DNA from 3 places in the Blautia sp. Marseille-P2398 genome. Region 3 is predicted to be linked to each of the others. Evidence: a T-box and tRNA genes for the amino acid it is inferred to sense, from the RefSeq annotation. Region 3 holds a T-box; the other regions hold tRNA genes.
The links. A T-box is a leader RNA that pairs with one kind of tRNA and senses whether it is charged. The one in region 3 lies ahead of thrS (threonine--tRNA ligase), so its partner is inferred to be a tRNA-Thr.

Region 1 (10,498 bases), on a different contig from region 3:
ATGGAAATGAGCCACAGAAGTGCTGATTTCCAGAAGATCATTGACGAGGCAGAGCAGGATCTTCGTGATCTGATGAAGATTCCGGATAATTATAAGGTATTATTCCTTCAGGGCGGAGCTTCCCAGCAGTTTGCAGCAATCCCTATGAACCTTATGAAGAACAAGGTAGCTGATTACATTGTAACAGGACAGTGGGCAAAGAAAGCATACCAGGAAGCACAGAAATATGGAAAAGCAAACAAGATTGCTTCTTCCGAGGATAAGACTTTCTCCTATATTCCTGACTGCAGTGACCTTCCGATCAGCCCGGATGCAGACTATGTATACATTTGTGAAAACAACACAATTTACGGAACAAAATTCAAGAAACTTCCCAACACAAAAGGAAAAACTCTGGTAGCAGATGTTTCCTCCTGCTTCTTATCTGAGCCTGTTGATGTATCCAAATATGGAATCATCTATGGCGGTGTACAGAAGAATATCGGACCAGCAGGTATGGTAATCTCCATCATCCGCGAAGATCTGATCACAGATGATGTTCTGGAAGGAACACCTACTATGCTGAAATTCAAAACACAGGCAGATGCAGGTTCTCTTTACAATACTCCAAACTGTTACTGCATCTATGTATGCGGTAAGGTCTTCAAATGGCTGAAGAAAATGGGCGGCCTGGAAGAAATGCAGAGACGTAACATTGAGAAAGCGAAAATCCTCTATGATTTCCTTGATCAGAGCAAGCTGTTCAAAGGAACTGTTGTACCGGAAGACCGTTCTCTTATGAATGTACCATTCGTAACGGGTGACAAGGACATGGATGCCAAATTTGTAAAAGAAGCAAAAGAGGCAGGACTTGTAAACTTAAAGGGACACCGTACAGTGGGCGGTATGCGTGCAAGTATCTACAACGCTATGCCAAAAGAAGGTGTGGAAGCACTGGTTGCTTTCATGAAGAAGTTTGAGGAGGAAAATGCATAATGTTTCAGTATCATTGCCTGAATCCCATTGCAGAAAAAGGTCTGGGATTATTTGATGAAGAATATAAGAAAAGCGAAGATCTGCAGGAGTGTGATGCAGTCCTTGTAAGAAGTGCAAAGATGCATGACATGGAGCTTCCTGAGAGCGTAAAAGTAATCGCACGTGCAGGTGCAGGTGTCAACAATATTCCGGTAAAGGACTGTGCAGAAAAAGGTGTGGTAGTATTTAACACACCGGGCGCCAATGCAAACGGTGTGAAGGAGCTTGTACTTGCAGGTATGCTCCTTGCTTCCCGTGATATCGTAGGTGGTATCGAATGGGTTGCCAAAGAGAAAGACCAGGAAGACATCGATAAACTTGCTGAGAAACAGAAAAAACAGTTTGCAGGATGCGAGATCATGGGTAAGAAGCTGGGTATCATCGGTCTTGGTGCCATCGGAGCAATGGTGGCAAACGCTGCTTCTGCACTTGGAATGGAAGTATACGGATATGATCCATACATCTCTATTGATGCTGCATGGAATCTTTCCCGCACCATCAAACATATCAAGAGCCTAGATGAGATTTATTCCCAGTGTGATTACATCACCATCCATGTACCTCTTCTTGACAGCACAAAACAGATGATCAACAAAGAAGCGTTAGACAAGATGAAAGACGGCGTAGTACTTCTGAACTTTGCCCGGGATCTTCTGGTTGATGAGGATGCTCTGATCGAAGCATTAGACAGCGGAAAAGTAAAGAAATATGTGACAGACTTTGCAAACCATACAGTAGCAGGACATAAGGGAATCTTGGTAACTCCACACCTTGGAGCATCCACAGAGGAATCCGAAGAAAACTGTGCAGTAATGGCAGTGAAAGAAGTGAGAGATTTCCTTGAGAACGGAAATATCAAAAACTCTGTAAACTTCCCCAACTGTGATATGGGAACCTGCGTGGCAGTAGGACGTATTGCCATCTGCCACAAAAACATCCCGAACATGATCAGCCAGTTCACCAAGATCCTTGGTGCAGAAGGCCTGAACATCGCAGATATGACAAACAAGAGTAAAGGCGAATATGCTTATACTCTCATTGATCTGGAAAGCGCAGCATCCAGAGAAGCACTGGATGAACTGAAAGCAATTGAAGGTGTTTCCAGAGTACGTGTGGTAAAATAGTAAGATACAAGTTAACGGTTTAGTATTTTTATAATGACTGACTGTTGATTTGTAATAGAGATTTATATATTTAAAATATCTCCTGTCTGATTGAGATTTTCAATCGCCAGGAGATATTTTTTGATTTTTATGATAAAAAAAGGAAGCCCAGTCTGGCGGTGCCAGAGGGCTTCCTTAAAAAATTATGATGTTAAATCAGCATCCTCTTGATTTCATAAAGTCAAGAACCTCTTCTTTGGTGGACATAACGCGAAGAGCACCCTTGCGTGTGGTGATCAGAGAAGCTGCCGCATTTGCGAATGTGAGCAGTTCTTTTAAGTTCTCTTCTGTCAGATTGTCCAGACCATGTTCCAGAACATAGTTTAAGGAACTTGCGCAGAAGGTATCGCCTGCACCTGTTGTCTCGATAGTCTTTTCCTGAAGGAAAGGAGCAGCCTCTACTTTCATGTCTTTGTAGTAAGCGCGGCTTCCGTCTTTTCCAAGTGTGATAAGGATAAGAGGAATGTTATATTTCTCTTTCAGAAGTGCGGCACCCTTGTCATAGTCTGTAGTTCCGAACAGGAATTCAACTTCGTTATCTGAGATTTTCAGAATATCGCATTTGCCAAGACCGTATTCGATCTCTGCCTTTGCGTCATCCAGAGATTTCCATAATGGCGGGCGAAGGTTCGGGTCGAAGCTGATGATACATCCGGCTTCTTTTGCAACGTCGATGGCATAGCGGGTTGCCTCGCGTACTCCTTCGTGAGTGGAAGAAAGTGTTCCAAAGTGGAAGATTCTGGAATCTCTGATCAGGTCTTCCTGGATTTCGTCTTTGGTAAGCATCATATCTGCACCCGGGTTACGGTAGAAGGAGAAATCTCTGTCTCCGTCAGGATAAGTATGTACAAAGGCAAGTGTTGTGTGTACCTCGTTGTCGATCACAAGGTTGCGGGTGTCGATCCCTACTTCCTCTACGGCATTCTTAAGCTGGGTTCCGAACATGTCGTTTCCGACTTTGCCGATGAATGCAGTTTTTTTGCCAAGCTTCTCAAGCATTGCAAGCACGTTGCATGGAGCACCGCCCGGATTGGCTTCCAGCATTGGATTTCCCTGTGCGCTGTTTCCGTTTTCAGTAAAGTCAATCAATAATTCGCCTAATGCGGTTACGTCAAAGGCTTTGTTTCCCATTTTGTATCCTCCTTGTTGTGATGGAAAGAAGCATAGTATCCGGAACAAGATTCTTTCCATAGTTAATAACATAAATTTAGCGCAGGAAAGGGAATTTGTCAAACAATTTTCTTTATTTTTTTGTGCAAAGATGCTAAAATAAACATAACTTGATTTGTTATTGTTTACAGGTGACGTTTAATGTACCATAAATACGCTGCCGGTAAGAGTAACCGATCATCGTATTTCTGACAATCGGGGAGGTAGCACAGCTATGGACGAAAAAGTATACGGCTATATGGACTGGCCGAGGATTGAAGCTATTGTGTATGGAGAGGAAACTGCTCCCAGAGATGTGATGGGACCAAGGATCACACAGGACGGAGTTCTTATTCAGGGATTTTTTCCTGATGCAGAGGAAGTAAGTGTGATCAGCGGAAAGAAAACCTATGTCTGCGAGAAAGAGGACGAGGCCGGATATTTTGCAGTATTGCTTCCTGTACGCAAGGTGCCGGAATACAGATTTCTTATAAAAATGGGAGAGACAGAGACAGAATGTTATGATCCCTATGCTTTTCCATGCCAGATCACAGAGGAAGAGGAGAAGGCTTTCTGCGCAGGTGTTTATTATGAGGCATATAAGAAGCTGGGCGCTCATCCTGTGGAGATTAAAGGAGTGAAAGGTACTCTTTTTGCTGTCTGGGCTCCGAACGCAGTGAGTGTAAATATCGCAGGTGATTTTAATGGATGGATCGGACGTGCGACTATTATGCATCGTATGCCTATGTCCGGTATCTTTGAGCTGTTTGTACCCGGGGTAGAGGCAGGGATACATTATAAATATGAGATTAAAGTCAAAGGCGGCGAAGTTCTGTTAAAGGCTGATCCTTATGGGAACAGTGCAGACCATGATCCTGAGGGAGCATCTGTGGTAGCAGATGTAAGTGCTTTTCAGTGGAATGACGGAGACTGGATGAAAGAGCGTCACAGATTTGATGACAGGAAACAGCCGGTTTCTATATACGAAACATCTCTGGAGGAATGGAAATCCGCTGAGGAGCTGGTGGAATTTCTGGCAGAGGAAGATTTTACCCATGTGGAACTCCATCCTGTGATGGAATACCTGGATGATATTACAGGTGGTTATTCTACATATGCATATTATGCACCTACTTCCAGATTTGGAAGCGTGGCGGATTTTCAGAAGCTGGTAGATGAACTGCATCAGGCAGGAATCGGTGTGATCCTGGACTGGACACCTGCACAGTTCCCGCGTTATGCCTCCGGTCTGGAGAAATTTGACGGAACACCTCTTTATGAGAGACAGAATCCGGCAGAGGCCATTCATCCGTTCTGGGGAACATTGCTCTATAATTACGGAAGCCCGATGGTGAAGGACTTCCTGATTTCCAATGCCTGCTTCTGGGCTGAGGTCTACCATGCTGACGGTCTGCGTATGGACGATGTGGATGCCATGCTGTATCTGGATTATGGCAGAAATCCGGGAGAGTGGACACCTAATATTTACGGAACCAATGAAAATCTGGATGCTCTGGAATTTCTGAAGCATCTGAATTCTGTGATAAAGGAGAGAAATCCCGGATTGCTTTTAGTTGCTCAGGAGAACGGACTCTGGCCGGAGCTGACAGACAGTGTGGAGAATGATCATCTGGGATTTGACTATAAGTGGAGTGGCGGATGGACAAAAGATCTGCTTGAATATCTGAGCAAGGATCCTATTGAGAGAAAGAATTACCATGATCAGCTGACTATGTCCATGCTCTATGCATACTGCGAACATTATATTCTGACGCTTGGCAGCAGGGATGTTGGTACATTGAAGGATTTCGCGGATAAGCTGCCTGGAAGTGAAGAACAGAAGAATGCGCAGATCAGAGAGGCTTATGCTTATATGATGCTCCATCCGGGATGCAAGATGATGGCACCGGATAAAGATATGCCAAAGGAACTGGAAGTATTTGTCAAAGACCTCAATAATATGTATCTTGCTCATCCTGCACTTTATCAGCTGGATGATGAATATGATGGATTTGAATGGGTTCAGCTGATGAAGTATGAGGAGAATGTGATCGCATTCATGAGAAAGACAGAGAAACCGGAAGAAACTATTCTGGCTGTCTGCAATTTCGCGGCAATCCCATATGAAAACTACAATGTGGGAGTTCCTTTTGCCGGCAAATATAAAGAAATCTTTAACAGTGATGATAAAAAGTACGGTGGTAATGGTGTAGTAAATACGAGAGTTAAAGCAGCGAAGAAGGCTGAGTGTGATGAGAGAGAGTATTCCATCACATTGAAGCTTCCGGCACTTGGCGTGGCAGTCTTTACCTGCACTCCGGAAGAAACTGAGAAAAAGCCTGCTGCCGGGCACAGCCAGATCAAGAAATCCATCACCAAGACAAGAACTGTACGAAAGGCTGCCGGGAAAACAAAAGCAGCTGTAAAAACCGCAGTGAAACCGGTGACGAAAAAGGTGACAAAAGAAGCACCCCAAATAGTGAATAAAACGGAGGAGAAAATACCGGTCAAAAAGGACTTGACAGAGAAGAAATAATATTATAAACTAAATGCTGTGGCTGTCAGAATTATCAATTTCTGACAGATTACAGCATAAGCTGAAATAGCTCAGTCGGTAGAGCACTTCACTCGTAATGAAGGGGTCGTGAGTTCGAGTCTCATTTTCAGCTTGAAAGATATTGGGCAATTGTAATTTTATAGAAAATCCGCTATACTGAAAAGCAGAGTATAGTGGATTTTTTATGTTTTTATGGAGGTTCGTATGGTGAGTACCTTAAAATTGCCGGTAGGAATTGAAATGATTGTAAAGAGAAATTTACGTTACTGTCCACACGCCACTATCCCGCGAGGTGTTTTGGCATGAATATGCAAAAATCCCGAGACATACAAGCCAAAATTCCATTGCCGCAGGCAATCTGGAATGAATTTTGGCTAAGTTACTGTGAACGGAGTGAACAGTAACAAATTTACTTGACAATCTCGGGCCTATCCTTTAATATAACTTTTGGATTATACCAAATAAATAATGACCGGGAATCTATCAAGAAGAATGGTTGATTTCCGGTTTTCTTATGTGGACATCATGGTCAGGAGTGCACGCAGACTGGATGGAACAGGACGGACCGGATATATCTATAATTGGAAAAATGGACATATACAGATGCGAAACCATGCAGAGACTGGCACTGTAACAGGCGTCAGCATTGGCATAAACCGATGTAGGGGCGAGAGCTTTTACGCGTGGTTTCGTATCTTTTTTAGTATAAAGAGGTATCTTTTTTACATGAAAGGAGCTGAGTATAGTTGGCAGAGGTTTCACTTGAACTGAAGGAGATAAAGAAAAGTTTTACAGAAGGCGAAGCAGTTCTGGATAATATCAGTCTTGAGATCAGTAAAGGAGAGTTTATTACTTTGCTGGGATCTTCGGGATGCGGCAAGACGACAACATTGCGAATCATTGCCGGTCTGGAACAGCCCGATGCAGGAAGTGTCTGGCTGGACGGCAGGGAAGTGACAGGTCTGGAGCCGAACCAGAGGGATGTGAATACGGTATTTCAGAATTATGCCCTCTTTCCGCATATGAATGTTGCGGAGAATATTGGCTATGGTCTGAAGCTGAAAAAAGTTCCTAAGAGTGAGATCAGGAAAAAAGTTTCTCAGATGCTGGAACTGGTGCAGCTTGAAGGATATGAAAAAAGAAAGCCTTCCGAACTCTCGGGCGGTCAGAAACAGAGAGTTGCCATTGCGAGAGCACTGGTGAATAATCCCAAAGTACTGCTTCTGGATGAGCCGCTGGGAGCACTGGATCTGCAGCTTCGCCGTGCGATGCAGATAGAACTGAAGCATCTGCAGAAGAAGCTGGGAATTACATTTATCTATATCACTCATGATCAGGAAGAAGCTATCAATATGTCTGACAGGATCGCGGTGATGAGGGACGGACGTATTGAGCAGATCGGAACACCGGATGAGATCTATAATCATCCAAAGACCAGTTATGTAGCAACATTTGTAGGAAATGCCAATATCCTGCATGGAGTTGCAGAGAGTATTCAGGGAGAGAATGCAATCGTAAAAATTGGAAATGACAGGGTAATTGTAAAGCTTGAAACAAGTCAGCAGGATACAGGGGGAAAACAATACCTGTCAGCCGGAGAAAAAGTAACTCTGGCTGTGAGAAGCGAAAATATATTGTTACAGGAAACTGCTGTAATCGGTGATACCGGTACAGATTACAGAGACGCTGTTGATATAAGTGTGGCAGACGGAAGTCTGGATGCACATAATAAGAATAGTGTATCAGGTTTACAGGCGACTGTTACAGAGAAGAATTTCGCAGGAGGTCAGCTTCGTGTAACTCTGAAGCTGAGTGATGGTACACAGTTGATCGCCAGCAGATACGGAATCGACGCATCCGTCGCAGAAGGCCAGACAGTGAGATGCAGTTTTCTGCCGACAGATGCAGTACTGGTAGACAGGGAGGACATTCATGAAGAAGCGTAGAAACCGTTCTGACAGTTCTGCATGGATGGCACTTCCACTGTACATTTTTACTATTGTGTTTGTAGTATGCCCCCTTATCTATATGGTGGCGCTGAGTTTTGCTACTCCGTCCAGAGGATTTGGGGTGACCTGGAAATTTACGCTGGACAATTACAGAAATATTCTGGAACCTGTATACCTGAATACATTTGTGGAATCACTGAAACTGGCATTTACCAGTACGATAGTGATCGCTTTGATCGGCTATCCGTTCGGGTATTTCATGGCGAGGCTGCCGGAGCACAGAAAGAAAAAGGCACAGCTTCTGTTGTCTACGCCGTTCTGGGTAAATTCCCTGATCCGTCTGTATGGCTGGATCATTATTCTGCAGAAAAAAGGACTTTTGAACTTTGTATTGATGAAACTCGGGATCATTGAGAAACCGTTGTCCATCCTGTATAGCTATCCGGCAATTGTGATCGGTATGATTTATGTGCTTCTCCCGTTTATGATCATGTCTGTATACTCCAGCGCAGAGAAGCTGGACTGGTCTTATGTGGAGGCTGCCAGAGACCTTGGGGCATCCAGACTGCAGGCATTTTTTACTATAACACTGAAACTTACACTGCCCGGGCTGCTTTCGGGTGTGATCCTGACTTTTGTGCCATCCATGGGACTGTTTTTTATTGCAGATATCCTGGGCGGAAATAAAGTGGTACTTGTGGGAAGTCTAATACAGGATCAGATGACCAGAGGAAGTAACTGGCCCTTTGCAGCAGCACTTGCTGTGGTGATGATGGTACTTACAACTGTACTGATCATGATTTACAGGAAAGTGACAAATGCCAGAGAACTGGAGGGAATCGGATGAAAAAGAATTCAAGATTTGCCGGATTTTATATGGGGCTGATTTTCTTCCTGATGTATCTCCCTATTGCAGTAGTGATCGTTTTCTCATTTAATGAATCCAAACTGCCGGTGAAATTTACAGGTTTTTCCCTGAAATGGTATCAGGAACTTTTCCATGACAGAGCAATGTTGGAAGCACTGGTGAACAGTCTGATCCTTGGGGTATTAAGCTGTCTGGTTAGTGCAGTGATCGGTACTCTGGGTGCAGTTGGGTTATCAAGGATTCACTGGAAGTCAAAAGGGGCGCTGGAATACATTTCCATATTGCCGTTAATGATACCGGAGATCATCCTTGGTATGGTGCTGATGGCATTCTTTTATATGCTGAACCTGCCCTTTGGCATGCTGACACTGTTAATAGGCCATACGGTATTCTGTGTGCCCTATATTCTGATGGAAGTGAAGGCAAGACTGGCAGGCATGGATCCGGCACTGGAAGAGGCAGCCAGAGATCTGGGGGCAGGACCGTTCAGGGCTTTCCGGGATATTACGCTGCCCTTAATTATGCCGGCGGTAATTTCAGGTTCGCTGCTTGCGTTTGCCATGTCTATGGATGATGTGGTAATAAGTATTTTTGTAAACGGACCGCGTCTGTCTACGCTGCCGATCAAGGTGTACACACAGCTGAAAACAGGAGTGACGCCGGAGATCAATGCGTTGTGTACCATTCTGCTGGCAGCTACACTGATTATTTTTATTGTTTATTCACTGATAACAAAGAAGAAAAAATAAATGATATAGCTTTTAGGAACATTCTGAACAGCCGGTCAATGCTTTTGGAACAGCCGGATTATAAAAAACAGAGAAAAATACATTCAGAGGAAGGAAAAGATGATGAACAAACTGATTGAGTTAAAAAATCTGACCAAGAATTTTGATGATCAGCAGGTTTTGCGCGGCATCAATCTGGATATTTACGAAAAGGAATTCCTGACGCTTTTGGGACCCAGCGGATGCGGAAAGACAACCACCCTTCGAATCATTGCAGGCTTTGAAGAACCAAGTGACGGAGAAGTACTGTTTAACGGGATTGAGATTTCCAAGCTTCCCCCGTACAAGAGAGAGGTTAATACTGTGTTTCAGAAGTATGCTCTTTTTCCTCATTTAAATGTGGCGGAGAACATCGGTTTCGGGCTGAACCTGAAGAAAGTCGATAAAACTGTCATCGCCCAGAAGGTGGAGCGTATGCTGAAGATGGTTGGTCTGGAAGGCTTTGGGAAAAGAGATGTAACTCTGCTCTCCGGTGGACAGCAGCAACGAGTGGCCATTGCCAGAGCCCTGGTAAATGAGCCGAAGGTTCTGCTTTTAGATGAGCCCCTGGGTGCACTGGATGCAAAGATCCGTAAACAGATGCAGGTAGAATTAAAGAAGATTCAGCAGGAAGTCGGCATCACTTTCATTTATGTTACCCATGACCAGGAAGAAGCCCTGTCCATGTCAGATACGGTTGTTGTTATGAATAACGGTGAGATTCAGCAGATCGGCTCTCCTACAGATATCTACAATGAGCCGGAAAACCGTTTTGTTGCAGGCTTTATCGGTGAATCCAATATTATCGAGGGAACCATGATCCGCGATTATCTGGTTACTTTTGACGGATTTGAGTTTGAATGTGTGGATAAGGGATTTGAGGATAATGAAGAGATCGAAGTTGTGTTAAGACCTGAGGATCTGGATATCGTAGATCCCGGTCAGGCAAAGATCAGGGGGATTGTGCGCAATATTACCTTCAAGGGCGTGCATTATGAGATCCTGATCGAGACAGAACTTCGTACTTATAT
Region 2 (10,498 bases), on a different contig from region 3:
TTATTTTGGCGGTACAAATGGTGCCCTGCTTCAGGAAAGCACAGTGACGGATGATGGTTTTATTGTGGATGATACGGGAAAGATCGTGAATATGGATGATCTTGGGATGGATAATCTGAAGCCTCAGCTTGAGAAGATGCTGTCCGGATATCAGGGAACCTGGAGTGTTTATGTGAAAGACCTTAATGAAGAAAAGGAAATCCTGATCAATGATACTTCCCTTTATTCTGCAAGTCTAATCAAAGCCTTTGTAATGGCAAAGACCTATGAGGACATGGAGCAGGTAAAGGCAGATGAGGCAAAGAAATTAAATACTGCAGATACAAAAACTGTAGATGTAAAATTAAATGACCTGCTGTGGAATATGATCACAGTCAGTGACAATGAATCCTGCAATGAACTGGTGAAGCTTCAGACAGATTCCCTTGATTTCAAAAAAGGTGCGGAGGATATTAACAAATATCTGGAAAAAGAGGGCTATACAGAGACAAGTGTGCAGCACACCCTCCATCCTGCAGCATCCGCACAGGAGAGTCTGGGTGGCAGAAACATGACTTCTGTAAAAGATTGCGGCACTCTGCTTGAAAAAATCTACAAGAGGGAATGTGTCAGCAAAGAGGCGTCAGAAGAAATGTTAAATCTTCTGTCAAATCAGGAAAACACCTGGAAAATCCCCCAGGGACTTCCGGATGGAATAAAATCTGCCAACAAGACCGGCGAGACAGACCAGGATCAGCACGATATCGCAATTGTCTATGGCGAAAAGACAACTTATATCCTATGTGTGATGTCTGAAAACTGCCCGGAGAGTACGGCGGTGACGAACATACAGAATATTTCAAAGATTGTATATAATTATTTGAACCTGTAGCCGCCAGACCTGCGCGGAATGATTGATTTTTACAGGAAAATCATGTATAATACCAATGAACTATGCCTATAGAAAAAAGTTTAACCGAATCAGGCTGTGAAACAACTATTCAATTATGAGCAGATAGTCAAACGGATGATTTTATCCGCTTGATTCAGGAAAGTCAGGAGGAAGAATTTAAATGCGAGTTGATGCGGACGATTTTGCCCGACCTTGCAGCTGCGGCAGGGAACACCAGATTGCAGTGAAAGAGATTTTGATAGAAGCCGGAGCTGTAGAGAAGCTTGAAGAAGAGATGTCAGAGGGAATGCTCAGAGAGTACATATCCCCGCTGGTCATCTGCGATACCAATATCTATGCGGCAACAGAGGAACTTATGGAGGATATCTATGACAGGTGCCAGGTACTTGTTCTGGATGCAGAGGGACTTCAGGCAGACCGGCATGCAATAAAAATTGTGGAGAACAACATGGAAGAGGACATTGACCTGATCCTTGCAGTAGGAGCAGGCACGATCCATGATATCAGCCGTTATATTGCACATAATTACAAAGTACCTTTCATTTCAGTGCCTACCGCAGCAAGTGGAGATGGATTTGTAACAACAGTAGCAGCAATGACCCTGGATGGAGTAAAGAAGACTGTGCCTTCAGTAGCTCCGATCTGTGTATATGCAGATACAGATATTTTTTCAAAAGCACCACAGCGCCTGACTGCAGCCGGGATTTCAGACTTGATGGCGAAATACATCTGTCTTGCAGACTGGAAGATCGCGAACCTGGTCACCGGAGAGTATTTTTGCCGCGAAACTGTAAAGCTGGAAGAGAAAGCATTAAAAACTGTGAAATCTTCGATTCAGGATATTACAGAGGGAGAGGAAGATGAATGCGAACAGCTTATGTATGCATTGATTCTTTCCGGACTTGCAATGCAGATGATCGGTAATTCAAGGCCTGCGTCCTGTGCAGAGCACCAGGTCACACATCTGTGGGATATGGAAGTGATCAATGGTCCGCTGGATGCACTCCACGGAGAGAAGGTTTCTGTAGCAGCACTTCTTGTACTGGAAGAATACAAGCGTATCGCTGCAGCCATCACACAGGGAAGATGTCACGCAAAACCCTATGAGAATGAGGACGAGGAGCTTCTGAAAGAAACTTTTGGAAAAAAAGGACTTCTGGAAGAAATAAGAAAAGAAAACGAGCCGGAATTGTTAGAAACTATTTCACCCCAGCATCTGGAAAAATGCCTGAACGGGATAGAGGAGATTATTGATGAGCTTCCCAGTGAACAGACTATGTTCCGTTTGCTGGAGAAAGCCGGATGCGCGAAAACCGTTTATGATATCGGACTCGATGAATCGGCTGTTTTGCCAAGCCTCAGACTTGCTCCTTATACAAGGAGACGGTTAAGCTTATTGAGAATCAGCAAGATGCTGGATATAAGAGGAGAATGATTATGCGTGTTGGAATGGGATATGATGTACACAGACTGACCGAAGACAGAGATCTGATCCTGGGTGGTGTGAAGATAGACTGGGAAAAAGGTCTCCTGGGACATTCAGATGCAGATGTACTGATCCATGCAGTTATGGATGCACTTCTGGGAGCTGCTGCACTGGGCGATATCGGAAAACATTTTCCGGATACAGACCCTGTATATAAAGGAATTTCCAGTATTCTGCTGCTGGAACATGTGACGAAGCTTTTGAGAGAGCACCATTATGAGATCGGAAATATAGATGCAACGATCATTGCACAGAAACCAAAGATGGCACCTCATATTCCACAGATGAGAGCCAATATGGCGAAAGCAATGGGAATCAATGAGTCTCAGCTGAACATTAAGGCCACTACAGAGGAAAAACTGGGATTTACGGGAAGAGAAGAAGGAATTGCATCTCAGGCGATCTGTCTTCTTAATGAAAGAAAAGAGAGTTAATGATAGAGAAAACTGGAGGAATAAAACATGAAACTTTTTAACACACTGACACGTAGAAAAGAAGAATTCGTACCTCTTGAAGAGGGAAAAGTTCGTATGTATGTCTGCGGTCCGACTGTATACAACCTGATCCATATCGGAAATGCACGTCCGATGATCATCTTCGATACCGTACGCCGATATATGGAATACAAAGGATATGAAGTAAACTATGTTTCCAATTTTACAGACGTAGATGACAAGATCATCAAGAAAGCAATCGAAGAGGGCGTAAGCGCACAGGAAATTTCCGAGCGTTATATTGCAGAGTGTAAGAAAGATATGGATGGCATGAATGTAAAACCTGCCACAACCAATCCACAGGCAACACAGGAAATCGACGGAATGATCAGTATGATCCAGACTCTGGTTGATAAGGGATATGCTTATCCGGCAGCAGACGGTACTGTTTATTTCAGAGTTAAGAAGTTCAAAGAATATGGCAAACTTTCGCACAAGAACCTGGATGATCTGCAGTCCGGCTTCCGTTCTCTGCAGGTATCCGGTGAAGACCAGAAAGAAGATCCACTGGATTTTGTTCTCTGGAAACCGAAGAAAGAGGGAGAACCATCCTGGCCTTCACCATGGTGTGACGGACGTCCGGGATGGCATATTGAGTGTTCTGTTATGGCGAAAAAATATCTTGGTGATGAGATTGATATCCATGCAGGCGGAGAAGACCTGATCTTTCCTCACCATGAGAACGAGATTGCACAGAGTGAATGCTGCAACGACAAAATCTTTGCAAAATACTGGATGCACAATGCATTCTTAAATATTGATAATAGAAAAATGTCCAAGTCTCTTGGAAACTTCCGTACTGTTCGTGAAATCAGTGAACAGTATGACCTGCAGGTGCTTCGTTTCTTCATGCTGAACGCACATTACAGAAGTCCGCTGAATTTCAGCGCAGATCTGATGGAAGCTGCAAAGAATGCATTAGAGCGTATCACAGATGCAGCAGCAAACTTAAAGGACAGAAAAGCAGCAGCACAGACAGAAACTGCAACAGATGCAGAGAAAGAACTGCTTGCACAGGCACAGGAATTCGTAAAGAAATTTGAAGAAGCTATGGATGATGATTTCAACACAGCAGATGCACTGGCAGCAATCTTTGAACTGGTTAAATTTGCAAATACAAATGTATCAGAGGCAAGTTCCGCAGAATTTGCAGGAGCACTTCTTGACACAATGGTGAAATTATGCGATGTACTTGGTCTGAAGGCTGTGAAAACAGAAGAAATCCTTGATAAAGAAATCGAAGACCTGATCGCAGAGCGTCAGGAAGCAAGAAAAGCAAAGAATTTCGCAAGAGCAGATGAGATCAGAGATGAGCTTCTGGCTAAGGGAATCATCCTTAAGGATACCCGCGAGGGAGTAAAATGGAAGCGAGCTTGAATAATATGAGTGAGACAAACGGGCTTAATGAAGAGAGTTTAAGTAGTTTGAAAGGTTTGCTTAATCAGGTATTTCATTTGGAGGATAAAGACTTACGCACCTATTCTCCGCTGACATTGGCGTATATCGGAGATGGCGTCTATGAACTGGTGATCCGCACGATCCTTGTAAAAAAAGGCAACTGTCCGGTAAACCAGCTTCACAGAAAAGCCAGCAGTCTGGTTAAGGCAGGAACTCAGTCTTCCATGATGGAAGTAATCGAGCCCATGCTTACAGAGGAGGAACACAGCGTTTACAGAAGAGGAAGGAATGCTCATTCTCCTACAATGGCTAAACATGCAACCATGGCAGACTACCGCAGGGCAACAGGGTTTGAAGCTCTGATGGGCTATTTATATTTAAAAGATGATTTCAGCAGGATCATAGAACTGGTCCGTGCAGGGATCGGAGAGGATAAGATATGAGTGAACAGATAGAAGGACGCAATGCGGTTCTGGAAGCCTTTCGTTCCGGCAAATGTGTAGATAAGCTTTTTATCCTGGACGGATGCCAGGACGGACCGGTCCGCACTATTGCCAGAGAGGCAAGAAAAAAAGATACGATTATTAACTATGTGGCAAAAGAACGTCTGGATCAGTTAAGCGAGACAGGCGCACATCAGGGCGTAATCGCTCAGGTGGCAGCCTATGAATATGCAAGTGTAGAAGATATTCTTGCGAAGGCAAGGGAAAAAGGAGAAGATCCCTTTATCTTTATCCTGGATAATATTGAGGATCCTCATAATCTTGGTGCGATCATCCGTACAGCAAACCTTGCAGGTGCACATGGGGTGATTATTCCCAAGAGAAGAGCAGTTGGCCTGACTTCCACAGTTGCCAAGACTTCAGCAGGTGCATTAAACTATACACCTGTTGCAAAAGTTACCAATCTGGGACATACCATCGATGAACTGAAAGAACAGGGCATGTGGTTTGTATGTGCGGATATGGGCGGTGAAACCATGTACAATCTTAACCTGACAGGTCCGATCGGCGTAGTGATCGGCAATGAAGGTGAAGGTGTAAGCAGACTGATCCGTGAGAAGTGTGATTTCGTGGCATCTATTCCTATGAAGGGTGACATTGATTCCCTCAATGCATCTGTGGCAGCCGGAGTACTTGGATATGAGATTGTACGTCAGAGACTGCAGAAGAAGTAAGTTTATCTCAGACTGCTTGAATTTTTGCAGCAGAAAATTATTCCACAATATTGTTATGCTATAAGAAGCCCTCTGGGCGAATGATAGAGATTTTCAGAAAAACGGAAGGGTTAAATTGATGAAACAGTATGACGGAATTAAAGATGAAGAATTAATTTCCCGTTTCAAAAACGGGGAATCAGAAATCCTCGACTATCTGATGGAAAAATACAAGAACATGGTCCGCAAGAAAGCAAGGACCATGTTCCTGATAGGCGGGGAGAACGATGACCTGATACAGGAAGGCATGATCGGACTGTTTAAGGCAGTCCGCGATTACCAGCCGGACAGGGATGCTGCATTCCAGACCTTTGCCAGTATATGTGTGGACAGACAGATCTACAACGCCATCCAGAGTTCCAACAGGCAGAAGCACCAGCCACTGAATTCCTATATTTCCCTCAGCGAACAGGATGGGGAAAATGAAGAACATCTTGGAGATAACTGGGGAGAGAACCCGGAGTCTATCATTATTGACCAGGAGAATGTCCAGAATCTGGAGCAGGAGATAACAGCAACGTTAAGTCCAATGGAGAACCAGGTTCTTGAATATTATCTGGCAGGAAACGGATACGGAGAGATTGCCCGGATTATGGGAAAAACACCCAAATCCATAGATAATGCATTACAGCGTATCCGAATCAAGATCAGAGAGCAGTTGGAGCAATATCAAAAATAGAAAGATATCTGTATAAAACCCAAAAATAAAAATCAAAAAGTTAAAAATAGGGATTGACAATACAAACAAGTTCTGATAATATATTTAAATGTGAGCGGTAAATCCGACACAATGCTGATGTGGCTCAGAGGTAGAGCACTTCCTTGGTAAGGAAGGGGTCACGGGTTCAATTCCCGTCATCAGCTTTTTTTATTGCTTAAAAATAAAGGATTTCTTGAACTTCAGTAACTCAAAAGTAATCAGAACAGAAGTTTTGATATACTTCTAAGAACTGTTTGTACTTCAAGAATGACAAGAGATATGTTATACTTACAGTGTTGTCCAACCGATACCCGGCAACGGGAGGAGGTGAGTTTCTTGTCTGCCATAAAAAATAAGAAGAAGCCCCCAGTATTCGCACTACTGAGGGCTTCATTCTTTTTGTCTACATGGACTTGCTATTTCTTTTCGCCTACTGGCATTATAGCATATGCAGATCAGGAAATTAATATGCAAGTGATTCTGAAACATTCTGAAACAAATAAAAAAGAGTAAACTATCTCCTTGGTTTATGCCTTATTTTTCGTTAATATTCACCAATGTCGAACAGCTCGTCAAAGGTTATCTTCAGATTCGGAAACATAACCAGATGTAAATCTTCTTTATTCTGGGCTGTGACAGTCTTATAAAGATACGGATAACCAGTGCCATCTTCTTTGAAATCGAAGAGATAAATCTCTACAGATTTTTTTCTCCAGTCAACGATCCAATACTCAGAGACACCGACCTTGCAATAAATATCCATCTTTTCATGTCGATCATATTCTTCTGTGGCATTGGACAAAACTTCCATCACAAAGCGGGGAATGCCAGTGAAAGAAATGTTCTTACGGTCTCTCAGGTTACAGATGATTGATACGTCAGGAATGATTACTTTATCATCATTTTCACGCCATTCATACTGAACACCATCACCAAAGACACGACATAAGCTGTCTTTGATTTGGCTGCCGATCTTGATAACAAAGTTATTGATAACCATAGAATGTTCCAGGTAAGTTTTACTTAAATCTTCAATTGGTAGTGCATTACTCATATTGCCGCACCTCCTTGATATGTTGATATAATTATAATATTTTGCAAGATGTTAGTCAAGGATATGAGCTGCTGAAAGAGAGTGCAGATGAGTCTGAGAGTTACTGTTCACACACCACTGTCCCGCAAGGTGTTTTGGCATGAATATGCCAAAATCCCGAGACATACAAGCCAAAATTCCATTGCCGCAGGCAATCTGGAATGAATTTTGGCTACGTTACTGTGAACGGAGTGAACAGTAACGTCTGAGAAATATAAGGCCTGTCACTGTTGTGTAAACGGTTGACAGATGGAATTTCCAATGATAATATAAATTCATTCGACATAAAAAATATTCAGTTGTATTTTTTATATATAGATGTGTGATAAAACAGTATAAAATACGACAACAGGAGGGAAAAAGATGGAGAACGAAACAGTTTCCAAAAATTTTATTGAGAATATCATTGATAAAGATTTAGCAGAGGGTGTTTATGACACCGTGCATACGCGTTTCCCGCCGGAACCGAATGGATATCTTCATATCGGTCATGCGAAATCTATTCTTTTAAACTATGGTCTTGCACAGGAATATAACGGCAAGTTCAACATGCGTTTTGATGATACAAACCCGACCAAAGAAAAGAGTGAGTTTGTAGAATCCATCAAGGCAGATATCAAATGGCTTGGTGCAGACTGGGAAGACAGACTGTTTTTTGCATCTGACTATTTCGGACAGATGTATGAATCTGCTGTAAAGCTGATTCAGAAAGGCAAAGCCTATGTATGTGACCTGACAGCAGATCAGATCCGTGAATATCGTGGAACTCTTACAGAGCCGGGTAAAGAAAGTCCATACAGAAACAGAAGCGTAGAAGAGAACCTGCAGCTTTTTGAAGAGATGAAAGAAGGCAAATATGCAGACGGAGAGAAAGTGCTTCGTGCCAAGATCGATATGGCATCTCCGAACATGAATATGCGCGACCCGGTTATCTATCGTGTTGCTCATATGACTCACCACAGAACAGGTGATACATGGTGCATCTATCCAATGTATGATTTCGCCCATCCCATCGAGGATGCGATTGAGGGAATCACACATTCCATCTGTACTCTGGAGTTTGAGGATCACAGACCACTGTATGACTGGGTTGTAAAAGAATTGGAATACCCACAGCCGCCGAAGCAGATTGAGTTTGCAAAACTGTATCTGACAAATGTAGTTACAGGTAAACGTTATATCAAGAAATTGGTAGAGGAAGGCATCGTAGACGGATGGGATGATCCGCGTCTGGTTTCCATCGCAGCACTGCGCCGCCGTGGATTTACACCGGAATCCATCAAAATGTTTGTAGAACTCTGCGGTGTATCCAAAGCAAACAGCTCTGTTGACTATGCAATGCTTGAATACTGCATCCGTGAGGATCTGAAACTGAAACGTCCACGTCTGATGGCTGTTCTTGATCCGATCAAGCTTGTGATCGATAATTATCCGGAAGGCGAAGTAGAATATCTGGAAGCTCCGAACAATATGGAGAATGAAAAACTGGGAACCCGTAAAATACCGTTTGGCAGAGAACTCTATATTGAGAGAGAAGACTTCATGGTAGATCCGCCTAAGAAATATAAGAGAATGTTCCCGGGCACAGAGGTTCGTCTTATGAACGCATATTTTGTAACCTGTACAGGATATGAAGCTGATGAAGATGGAACTGTACGTGTTGTACACTGTACTTATGATCCTGCAACAAAGGGTGGCAATGCGCCGGATGGCAGAAAAGTAAAAGGAACCATTCACTGGGTAGAAGCAAGTCAGGCAGGAAAAGCAGAAGTACGTCTCTATGAGAATATCGTAGACGAGGAGAAGGGTGTATACAACAAAGAAGATGGTTCTCTGAATGTAAATCCGAACTCTTTGACAAAAGTTACTGCATATGTAGAACCAGCACTTATGGAAGCAAAAGGCTATGACAGCTTCCAGTTCGTAAGAACAGGATTTTTCTGTGCAGATATCCATGATTCTAAAGAGGGTGCACCGGTATTCAACCGTATCGTGTCTCTGAAGAGCTCATTTAAACTTCCGAAAGCATAATGAGACTGAAATAGTAATATAATCAGAATAAAAAGGGAATGTTGCTTCTACGATTGTATAATCGTGAAGTAACATTCCTTTTTGGTTACGTTACTGTGAACGGTAACGTTTATTCTTCAGATTCAGATGCAGCGTCCATAGTCTCTTCAAAATTCTCGGGTTCATCGGCATCTTCTTCCTCTTCTGCATCTTTAATCTCAACTTCAGCAGCTTTATCGGAAGACTTCTCAGAATCGTCTGTATCAGCAGCTTCTTCGTTTTCGGTGTCATCTGTTGCAGACTGTTCGCCTGTATGTTCCCAGGACTGGAAATCTTCGGCAGGTTCCTGATCTTCCTTAGCAGTTTCCTTTTCATCAGTCAGATCGAAATCATCAAAGTCATCTTCAAAATCAAAATCCTCTTTACAGGATCCTTTTTTGGCAATAAGGGCAGCTACAGCACCGGCAGCAGCTGCTGTAAGGGCACCTATTGCAACATATCCCCAGTATTTATTAATTTTAGCCATGATAATCATAAACTCCTTTCTGATATTTTCCTATTTTTGACAGCGAGTCAGGATAAAAATATCTTTTACTCCTGACACCATTTTATTCAGCTATAGGTTATTGTTATTTTAATACTTTTCAGATAAAAAGAAAAGCGAAATTTTATGGAAAGAGTTAATGAAAGCAGTTGCATACCAAAAAGATACAAGGTATACTATGACAGGAAAGAAGAGGTTATTATGAGAAAAATTATTTTGGCATCTGCTTCACCCAGACGAAAAGAACTGTTGGAACGGGCTGGCGTAGATTTTGAAGTGTTGCCTGCATCAGGTGATGAGAATCGTATCTCAGACAATCCGGGAGAGGCAGTAAAACAGCTGGCTTCGGATAAAGCAGCTTCTGTTATCCGCACTATGAAAGATAGTGCCGACGGAACAATTGTGATCGGATCTGACACAGTGGTAGTGTTTGAGAATGTGATCCTTGGCAAACCTCATGATACAGAGGATGCAGTGAATACATTAAAGAAACTTCAGGCAAGTACTCATCAGGTATATACCGGCGTTTCTGTATGGGAAAAGAAAGAAAAAGTCTGGACAGAACATACTTTTTATGAAAGTACAGATGTGACTTTTTATCCGGTTTCAGATGAGGAGATCAGAGAGTATGTTGCTACAGGAGAGCCTATGGATAAGGCTGGAAG
Region 3 (10,498 bases):
AATCCGGCAGATGATAAATGGGAAGCTCCCGGAATTATCAATAAAACCTCTGCAAAAGCATTGATTGAAAGATTTAATACAATGGAAAAAGCGATGCAGGCCTTTGCAGAACTGAAAAATTACTGGGAAACATTGCTGGCACGCTTTGCAGTCGTCAGCGAGAACGAACATATTGACCGCATGGCAAATATCTGGAATCAATATCAGTGTATGGTAACCTTCAATATGTCCAGATCAGCATCTTATTACGAATCAGGAACAGGACGGGGGATGGGATTTCGCGATTCTTGTCAGGATCTTCTGGGATTTGTGCATCTTATCCCGGAGCGGGCAAGGGAAAGGATTATTGATATAGCATCTACACAGTTTCCGGATGGAAGTGCATATCATCAGTACCAGCCGCTGACAAAACAGGGGAATCTGGATGTTGGAAGCGGATTTAATGACGACCCGTTATGGCTGATCGCAGCAGTAGCAGCATATATCAAAGAGACTGGTGATTATGGGATACTTGATGTGCAGGTACCCTTTGATTGTAAGAAGGGTACAGAGGTACCGCTTTTTGAACATCTGGAGAAATCTTTTTATTACACAGTAACCCATCTTGGTCCTCACAAACTTCCTCTGATCGGAAGGGCAGACTGGAATGACTGCCTGAATTTGAACTGTTTTTCCAGTGAACCTGGAGAATCCTTTCAGACAACAGGGCCGTCGGAAGGCCCTGTGGCAGAATCTGTATTTATTGCAGGTATGTTTGTGAAATATGGAAAAGAATTTGAGGAGCTCTGTGAGCGGACCGGGCACACAGAACTTGCAAAAGAAGCAGGGAAAGCAGTGGATGAGATGTATCAGGCAGTGCTGGATAATGGATGGGACGGAGAATGGTTCCTGCGTGCCTATGATGCACAGTCTGAAAAGGTTGGTTCAAAAGAATGCGAAGAAGGAAAGATTTTTATTGAACCACAGGGATTCTGTGTTATGGCAGGAATCGGCAAGGAAGAAGGAATAGCAGAAAAAGCTCTGGACTCTGTGAATGAATTGCTGGAAACAAAGTATGGAATAATGATCCTTCAGCCGGCTTATACAAGATACCATCTGGAACTTGGGGAAATTACTTCTTATCCGCCTGGATATAAAGAAAATGCAGGAATTTTCTGCCACAACAATCCGTGGATTTCCATTGCGGAGACTGTGCTTGGAAGAGGAAACAGGGCATTTGAGGTTTATCGTAAAATATGTCCATCTTATATTGAGGAAATCAGTGATATTCACCGGACAGAACCATATGTATATTCGCAGATGATCGCGGGAGCTGATGCACCAGGATTTGGAGAGGCAAAAAACAGTTGGCTGACAGGAACTGCAGCGTGGACATTTATAAACCTGTCACAGGCGCTTCTTGGTATTCTGCCAGGATATGATGGTTTGATCGTAGACCCCTGCCTTCCGGAAACGTTTGGCGATTTTAAAGTGAACCGTCATTTTAGAGGGGCGGATTATCATATTGAGATCCATAAACCGAAAGGTGTGCAGAAAGGAGTCAGATGGATTGAGGTAGATGGTGAGAGGATAAATGGAAACCAGATTCCTATGGTCAATGGCAGAAACGAATACCATGTAATTGTACAGATGGGATAACTGATAAATAAAAGTCCCCACCCATTGCTTATTGCCTGATGCAATTAAAGCAGAGGGTGGGGACTTATTTGAACAGGTTAAAGTAAAATACCTGTTTTATTTATTTTCTTCCTGAACTTCGATTTTACGAATTGTCTTGTTTTTGATTTCTTCTTTGATGGATGTAAGGAACTCACCAAGGTCTTTCATTCCTTCATCACCGAGGTAACGGCTTCTTACGGAAACCTTGCCTTCTTCTTCCTCTTTGGCACCGACGATGAGCATATATGGAACTCTTGCAAGACGTGCTTCACGAATCTTGTAGCCCATTTTCTCGGAACGCTGGTCAACGGAGCAGCGGATTCCGTTTTCTTTTAACTGTGCTTCCACTTTGGCGGCATAGTTGTGGAATTTCTCAGAGATCGGAATTACACGAACCTGTTCTGGGCAGAGCCAAGTCGGGAACATACCTGCATATTTCTCAATCAGCCATGCCAGTGTTCTCTCATAGCATCCCATGGATGTACGGTGGATGATGTATGGACGCTGTTTCTCACCATTTTCATCGATGTAGTACATATCAAACTGTTCAGCAAGAAGAGCATCCCACTGGATCGTGATCATTGTATCTTCTTTTCCGTATACATTTTTGGCATTGATATCAACCTTAGGTCCGTAGAATGCAGCTTCTCCAACATCCTCTGTAAATGGAATGTTCAGTTCTTCAAGCATCTGGCGGATATGAGCTTCTGTCTGATTCCACACTTCTGCATCACCGATGTATTTCTCTCTGTTGTTCGGATCCCATTTAGAAAGGTGATAGGTTACGTCCTCTTCTACACCAAGAACCTGCAGGCAGTACTGTGCAAGTGCGATACAGTCTTTAAATTCTTTTACCATCTGGTCAGGTCTTACGATCAGATGACCTTCGGAGATCGTGAACTGACGTACACGTGTCAGACCATGCATTTCCCCGGAATCCTCATTACGGAACAGAGTGGATGTTTCACCGTAACGAAGAGGTAGATCACGATAGCTGTGCTGTTCTGCTTTGTATACATAGTACTGGAATGGGCATGTCATAGGACGAAGCGCAAATACTTCTTTGTCTGTTTCTTCGTCACCGAGAACGAACATACCGTCTTTGTAGTGATCCCAGTGACCGGAAATTTTGTAGAGATCACTCTTTGCCATTAACGGAGTTTTTGTTCTGATATAGCCACGTTTTGTCTCTTCGTCTTCAATCCAGCGCTGAAGCTCCTGCATCATGATCACACCGTTTGGCATGATAAGAGGAAGTCCCTGTCCGATCACGTCTACAGTTGTGAAGATTTTCATTTCACGTCCAAGTTTATTGTGATCGCGTTTTTTTGCTTCTTCCATCTGTTCCAGATGTTCTTTTAACTCATCCTTGGAAGCATAAGCTGTTCCGTAGATACGTGTGAGCATTGCGTTCTTTTCACTGCCTCTCCAGTAGGCGCTGGAGGAGGAGAGAAGCTTGAATGCTTTTACACCCTTTACGCTCATAAGGTGAGGACCTGCGCAGAGGTCTGTCCAGTCTCCCTGGGAATAGAAAGAGATTTCGGAGCCTTCCGGAAGATCTTCGATAAGTTCTACCTTGTATGGTTCATTTTTCTCCTGGAAGTATGCGATGGCATCTTCTCTTGATTTTGTGAAGCGTTCAATCTTAGCGCCTTTTTTGATGATCTTTTTCATTTCTTTTTCGATTGCATCCAGGTCATCACGGGAGAATGGAGGGCAGTCGAAATCATAGTAGAATCCTGTATCAATAGAAGGTCCGATAGCAACCTTTGCATCCGGGAATAAGGTCTGTACTGCCTGGGCAAGTACGTGGGATGCTGTATGGCGGAGAACTGCAAGTCCTTTTTCATCTTTTGCTGTCAGGATGTTTAATTCGCAGTCACTGTCAATAACTGTTCTCAGGTCTACAACTTCTCCGTTTACTTCTCCTGCACAGGCAGCACGTGCAAGTCCCTCGCTGATGTCGTAAGCAATGTCGATTACGGATTTTGCTTCAGCGTATTCTTTTTTTGAGCCGTCTTTTAATGTTACGATCATGATGATTATCTCCTTTACGTTAGTATGGATTTGTTATAGTTGCTGTTCACTGTTGATATCCCGCGGAGCGTGTTGCTGAGAACGGAGTGAACAGTAACAGTTTTTTGTACTGCGAAGGGGTAAAAGAAAGAATAAAAAAATCCCCTACAGTACGGTTAAATACTGTAGGGGACGAGATAACATTACTCGCGGTTCCACCCCGGTTGTTCTGATACATTACTGATGGATAAATCATCTGATCAGAACCGCTTCATTCGATGGTAACGGAATCACCGGACTGTATTAAAGTCACTCAGAGGTGGTCTTCGGCTGGTTCGCGATGAAATGCTTGCACCGGTATACATTTCTCTCTGTAACGTTCCTCAGCGTACTCTTCTCTTCAACGTTTTAATCCTTCTTATCTTTTCTGCCGCCTATTATAAACTTGCAAAGTGGGTTTGTCAATCAGTAAAATGCAAAAAGTTGATTTACGAAAATAGAGATTAATGTTATACTGACGAAAGTGAAAAACAATAAAAAACATGAAAGGAATCAGATAAATGAGCAGATGGGAAGAAAATATACGTAAAGTAATACCATATACACCAGGCGAGCAGCCCAATCAGCCGGATATGATCAAGCTGAATACCAACGAGAATCCGTATCCGCCGGCACCTGGAGTGGAGAAGGCGTTGAGGGAGATGGATACAGATACTATGAGACTTTATCCGGATCCTACAGCAGGAGAACTGGTACATGCCATTGCAAAGAATTACGGGCTGAAGGATGAACAGGTTTTTGTGGGAGTAGGTTCCGATGATGTGCTTGCCATGAGTTTCCTTACATTCTTTAATTCACAGAAGCCGGTTCTTTTTCCGGATATCACATATTCTTTTTATGATGTATGGGCAGACCTGTTTCGCATTCCATATGAGAGACCGGCACTGGATGAGAACTTTCATATAAGGAAGGAAGATTATTTCAGAGAAAACGGAGGAATTGTATTCCCGAATCCGAATGCGCCGACAGGTGTGGAGATGCCGCTGGAGGAAGTGGAGGATATTATCCGCCATAATCCTGATGTGATTGTGATCGTGGACGAGGCTTATGTGGATTTTGGTGGTCAGTCGGCGCTTCCATTGATTGAAAAATATGACAACCTTCTGGTCGTACAGACATTTTCCAAGTCGCGTTCTATGGCTGGGATGAGAATTGGTTTTGCGTGTGGAAATGAGAAACTGATCAGATTCCTGAATGATGTGAAGTATTCTTTTAATTCTTATACTATGGACCGTACAGCGATTGCTGCAGGTGTGGCGGCAGTTGAAGATAAAGCATATTTTGATGAGACATGTAATAAAATCATAGAGACAAGAGAATGGACAAAGAAAGAATTGAAGGCACTGGGATTCTCTTTTCAGGATTCTATGTCTAACTTTATTTTTGCTACGCATAAAACCTGTCCTGCGAAAGAACTTTTTGAGGCATTGAGAGGGCAGCATATTTATGTTCGTTACTTCCAGAAGGACAGAATTGACAATTTCCTTCGTATCACAGTTGGAACAAAGGAAGAAATGCAGAAATTTATTGATTTTTTGAAGGATTATCTGAAGTAAAAGTTAGGAGGTTTTATGGAAGCACTGGTACATTGGTTCTCGCAGAATCTGTCACAATATATTTCACCGGAAGGGGCAGTTTTTATTATTTCAATGATTCCGCTTTTGGAACTCAGGGGAGGATTGCTTGCAGCATCCTTACTTAAGATATCGGCTGCAAAGGCAATTCCACTGTGTATTGTTGGAAATATTATTCCTATTCCGTTTATTCTGTTGTTTATCAGACAGATTTTCAAGGTTTTAAAAAAGACGAAACTCTTTCGGGGACTTGTTATGAAATTGGAAGACAGGGCAATGAGAAAAAGTGATCAGGTAAAGAAATATGAGTTTTGGGGACTGATGCTGTTTGTGGGAATTCCGCTTCCGGGAACAGGGGCATGGACAGGATCTCTGATTGCATCTCTTCTGGAAATTGATATTAAGAAGTCCTCTCTGGCAATTTTTTGTGGCATTATTATGGCAACTGTCATTATGTATATTGTTTCTTATGGATTAGTGGGAAATCTGGTACATTAATTGTCTTCTTAAATAAGTGTTATTAATATCTGATTTACCGGAAATCCGGGGACATATTTTATGTCTCCGGATTTCTGCTTTTATGTCGATAATATCAGTTTTATGACGTATAAAACAGCTTGCCAATAATAAAGATTTGGAATAATATGGTATTGTCAATTATGAAGAAGATGTGCTAAGATAAATATAAAGATACCGGTGTGCAGACAGGATTACTACAGGAATTAACTTGTCGACACAGGAGCAGGAGTATAATTTTCCTGCGATATGCATTGCTGCAGATCTGATATTCGTGTCACTTCAGACAGATTATCCCACTAACTGTTACAGGAAAAGTTAATAAAGAATAAATTGCTCAGATACATAGGAAGTCAAAAAAACAAAAATAAAAATAATTATCAATATTAACAATCAAAACAAAAAGCAGAGGATTATTTTATGAGAGAAAAGTATGAATCATTATCACTGGCAACTTTAAAGGATTTGGCAAAAGCCAGAGGATTAAAAGGGGTTTCAGCATTGAGAAAACCGGAATTGATCGAGAGAATGCTTCACGAAGATGAACTGGAAGGTGAGACAAAAAAACAGGAAACAGTCCGGGAGAAACCGCAGCAGAGTGAAGTGGAAGGTAACGGAGAGAGAATCCCCCAGTATAACAAAACACTGGAACGTACACAGTATCATGCCCCGGCAGAGACAGTACAGCTTGACAGTGGAGAGAGAGCAGACGGAATCCTTGAGGTACTTCCGGATGGATATGGGTTTATCCGATGTGAGAATTATCTTCCAGGGGAAAATGATATTTATGTATCACCTTCGCAGATACGCAGATTTAACCTGAAAACAGGTGATATTATTAAGGGGAATATCCGTATCAAGACACAGGGAGAGAAATTCAGTGCTCTGCTATATGTGACCTCTATCAACGGATTCCATCCCAGTGAAGGGCAGAGACGATATAATTTTGAAGATATGACACCGATTTTCCCAAATGAGAGGCTGATAATGGAAAGACCGGGTGGCACAGTTGCCATGAGGATCGTAGATCTGATCAGCCCTATCGGTAAAGGACAGAGAGGAATGATCGTATCTCCTCCGAAAGCCGGTAAGACAACTTTGCTGAAAGATGTGGCAAAGTCTATTCTGAGAAACAATCCGGACATGCATCTGATCATTCTTCTGATCGATGAGCGTCCTGAGGAGGTTACAGATATCAGGGAGGCCATCTGTGGCGATAATGTGGAAGTCATTTATTCTACATTTGATGAGCTTCCGGAACATCATAAACGTGTGTCTGAGATGGTAATAGAACGTGCACGTCGTCTGGTGGAACATAAAAAAGACGTTACAATTCTTCTTGATTCTATTACAAGACTGGCAAGGGCATATAACCTGATCATACCGCCCAGCGGACGAACTCTTTCCGGTGGTCTGGATCCGGCGGCTCTTCATATGCCGAAACGTTTCTTTGGTGCGGCCAGAAATATGAGAGAGGGCGGAAGCCTTACTATTCTTGCTACAGCGCTTGTGGATACGGGAAGTAAAATGGATGATGTAATTTATGAAGAATTTAAGGGAACCGGTAATATGGAACTGGTGCTTGACCGAAAACTGCAGGAAAAGCGGGTATTCCCTGCAATTGATATCCAGAAATCCGGTACAAGAAGAGAGGATTTGCTGCTGAGTAAAGAAGAACAGGAAGCGGTTTACATTATGCGAAAAGCCCTCAATGGAATGAAGTCAGAAGATGCGGTAGAACAGATCCTGAATATGTTTACCCGTACGAAAAATAATGCTGAATTTGTGCAGACTGTAAAAAAACAGAAGTTTATCTGAAACGTTGTAAAAAAACAGTTACTGTTCGCTCCGTTCTCAGTAACAAAAATATTAAATAAATTTTAAAATAAATTTTAAAATAACTTGCATTCCATGGGACGATATGTTATACTCATAAAGCTGTTTAATAGTAAATTCGTCAAATGAATACGAATAGAAAATAGAATCTTTACAGAGAGGTGAAAATCATGAGAGAAGGAATCCATCCTAATTATTATCAGGCAACTGTAACCTGCAACTGTGGTAACACATTCGTAACAGGATCTACAAAACAGGACATCCACGTAGAAATCTGCTCTAAATGTCATCCATTCTATACAGGTCAGCAGAAAGCAGCTCAGGCTCGTGGACGTATCGATAAGTTTAATAAGAAATACGGCCTGAACAAATAATCAGAATATAGTAAGAATTGAGAAGGTTGAGGTTGGGAAATCTCAGCCTTTCTTGTTTCTTTGGGAGAAATATAATGAAATCATCGAACATCGGCGGTCAGGCTGTAATGGAAGGCATTATGATGCGCCATAAGGATAAATATTCCATTGCTGTCCGAAGACCGGACAATGAGATTGAATTAAAAGTAGAAGATTACAAATGTGTATTCGGAAATGCAAAATTTCTCAAATATCCACTGATTCGAGGTGTGGTAAGCTTCGTGGATTCTCTGGTGGTCGGCACAAAATGTCTGATGTATTCAGCGGAGATTGCAGGGGATGAGGAGGACGAAGAGGATAAGCAGAAGAATGCTGCTCTTTCAGAAGAGGAGCTTGCTGCAAAAAAGGCAAAAGAAGATAAGCAGTTCAAATGGCTGTTATATGTGACAGTTGCTGTCTCAATCGTGGTATCAGTTGCCGCCTTTATGTTGCTGCCATACGCCCTTGCAAGTCTTTGCAGAAGGGTTGGCGCTTCGGAATTTGCAGTTACAATAGTTGAGGCATTTGTAAAGCTTGCATTGTTTATGGGATATATGCTTCTGATTTCCAGAATGAAGGATATTCAGAGAACATTTATGTATCATGGAGCAGAGCATAAGTGCATTAACTGTGTGGAACATGGACTGCCGCTTACGGTGGATAATGTTCTTGCAAGCTCCAGACTGCATAAGAGATGTGGAACCAGTTTTCTGTTTCTGGTTATGCTGGTCAGCATTTTTCTGCATTTTATTTTTGTATTGGTTCCATTTTACTGGGTGAGACTGTTTGGAAGACTTCTTATGGTGCCGGTTGTAGCAGGAATATCTTTTGAGATTATTCAGTGGGCTGGAAGATCAGACAGCAAACTTGCTGACTTTTTCAGTAAACCGGGTCTGGCAATGCAGAAACTTACAACTAAGGAACCGACAGCAGATATGGCAGAGGTTGCGATCAGGGCTGTAGAGGCGGTTTTTGACTGGAAAGCATATCTGAAGGAAGAATTTGGAGTTGAAGCAGAACAATGAACGGAGAAACTCTGACAGGATTATTAAAAAAAGGACAGATGATCCTTGCACAGGCGGGGATTAAGGAAGCCGGGCTGGATGCCTGGCTTCTCCTGGAATATGTCACAGGAAAAAGCCGGGCGTATTATTTTGCATACGGAGAAGAAAGTGTCACAGAAAGTGTTGCTGAAAGATATCTGGAACTGATCAGCAGACGTGCGGGACACATACCGCTGCAGCATTTGACGCATCAGGCTTTTTTTATGGGGCATGAATTTTATGTGGATAAGAATGTACTGGTACCCAGACAGGATACGGAAACACTTGTGGAGTCCGCTCTTGAATGCATGAAAGCTGTGAAAAATCCATATATTCTTGATATGTGTACAGGATCCGGCTGTATTCTTATCAGTATTCTGAAGGAGAGAGCTGATGCACACGGAACAGGCGTGGATCTGTCAGATGAGGCACTGAAAGTGGCTGTGCGGAATGCACGGACACTGGAAGTGGCAGAGCATGCGGAATTCGTACAGAGTAATCTGTTTTCTGAAATGCAGAACATTGTGTACGGAACAGAGTATATGAAAAGGACTGCTGTAAAAGATACTGTAAAAATGACAGAATGCGAAAATAGTAATAGAAATTATAGCAGAGCTTATGATATGATTATATCAAATCCGCCATATATTCCTACGGCGGAAATTGAAGATCTTATGGATGAAGTAAAATTGCATGATCCGCGTATGGCACTGGATGGTATGGAAGATGGACTTTATTTTTACAGGGCTATCACGAAACAGGCACAGGATCATCTTGTTCCGGGTGGTTGGCTTTTATATGAAATCGGATGCAGCCAGGGAGAAGATGTGTCAGCTCTTTTGCGGAAATATAAATTTGAAGATATTGAGATAAGGCAGGATCTGGCCGGGTTGGACCGGGTGGTTCTGGGGCGAAAGAAATTACAGGAGGATAAATATGTTTGATAAATTAGACGATCTGCTCATTCGTTTTGAAGAGGTGCTTAATGAGCTTGGAGAGCCGGGAGTTACCGATAATCAGGAACATTTTCAGAAGCTGATGAAAGAGCAGAGCGATCTGCAGCCGATAGTAGATGCTTACCGGGAGTATAAGAAAAACAAAGAAACGATACAGGACAGTCTTTCCATGCTTGAGGAAGAGAAAGATGAAGATATGCGGGAAATGCTGAAGGAAGAACTGTCTGAGGCAAAGAAGAATGTAGAGGAACTGGAGCATGAACTTAAGATCCTTCTTCTTCCGAAAGATCCTAATGATAACAAGAACGTTATTGTGGAGATCCGTGCAGGTGCAGGTGGGGATGAGGCTGCCCTTTTTGCAGCAGAGATTTACCGTATGTATGTGAAATATGCAGAATCCCGCCGCTGGAAAACAGAAATGATGAGTCTCAATGAGAACGGAATCG

Region 1: it has a tRNA-Thr gene. The T-box ahead of thrS (threonine--tRNA ligase) is inferred to sense a tRNA for this amino acid. The anticodon was not compared.
Region 2: it has a tRNA-Thr gene. The T-box ahead of thrS (threonine--tRNA ligase) is inferred to sense a tRNA for this amino acid. The anticodon was not compared.

Annotation. Positions count from the first base shown of each region.
Region 1 covers NZ_CAXSTD010000001.1:34,956-45,453, reverse strand. Annotated here, with positions in the region: gene serC (3-phosphoserine/phosphohydroxythreonine transaminase) at 1-975, shown strand, start outside; gene ACESZG_RS00180 (phosphoglycerate dehydrogenase) at 975-2,138, shown strand; gene ACESZG_RS00175 (carbohydrate kinase) at 2,334-3,308, opposite strand; gene glgB (1,4-alpha-glucan branching enzyme) at 3,562-5,862, shown strand; tRNA gene ACESZG_RS00165 (tRNA-Thr) at 5,923-5,995, shown strand; gene ACESZG_RS00160 (ABC transporter ATP-binding protein) at 6,630-7,829, shown strand; gene ACESZG_RS00155 (ABC transporter permease) at 7,816-8,679, shown strand; gene ACESZG_RS00150 (ABC transporter permease) at 8,676-9,449, shown strand; gene potA (spermidine/putrescine ABC transporter ATP-binding protein) at 9,549-10,498, shown strand, end outside.
Region 2 covers NZ_CAXSTD010000006.1:30,245-40,742, reverse strand. Annotated here, with positions in the region: gene ACESZG_RS08505 (serine hydrolase) at 1-871, shown strand, start outside; gene ACESZG_RS08500 (sn-glycerol-1-phosphate dehydrogenase) at 1,053-2,327, shown strand; gene ispF (2-C-methyl-D-erythritol 2,4-cyclodiphosphate synthase) at 2,330-2,812, shown strand; gene cysS (cysteine--tRNA ligase) at 2,840-4,249, shown strand; gene ACESZG_RS08485 (Mini-ribonuclease 3) at 4,234-4,713, shown strand; gene rlmB (23S rRNA (guanosine(2251)-2'-O)-methyltransferase RlmB) at 4,710-5,447, shown strand; gene sigH (RNA polymerase sporulation sigma factor SigH) at 5,563-6,165, shown strand; tRNA gene ACESZG_RS08470 (tRNA-Thr) at 6,279-6,350, shown strand; gene ACESZG_RS08465 (Uma2 family endonuclease) at 6,731-7,240, opposite strand; gene ACESZG_RS08460 (glutamine--tRNA ligase/YqeY domain fusion protein) at 7,643-9,310, shown strand; gene ACESZG_RS08455 (hypothetical protein) at 9,420-9,815, opposite strand; gene ACESZG_RS08450 (nucleoside triphosphate pyrophosphatase) at 10,035-10,498, shown strand, end outside.
Region 3 covers NZ_CAXSTD010000005.1:150,440-160,937, forward strand. Annotated here, with positions in the region: gene ACESZG_RS07780 (GH36-type glycosyl hydrolase domain-containing protein) at 1-1,638, shown strand, start outside; gene thrS (threonine--tRNA ligase) at 1,735-3,696, opposite strand; T-box leader at 3,861-4,088, opposite strand; gene hisC (histidinol-phosphate transaminase) at 4,236-5,291, shown strand; gene ACESZG_RS07795 (small multi-drug export protein) at 5,307-5,807, shown strand; gene rho (transcription termination factor Rho) at 6,246-7,643, shown strand; gene rpmE (50S ribosomal protein L31) at 7,832-8,035, shown strand; gene ACESZG_RS07810 (DUF1385 domain-containing protein) at 8,110-9,078, shown strand; gene prmC (peptide chain release factor N(5)-glutamine methyltransferase) at 9,075-10,040, shown strand; gene prfA (peptide chain release factor 1) at 10,033-10,498, shown strand, end outside.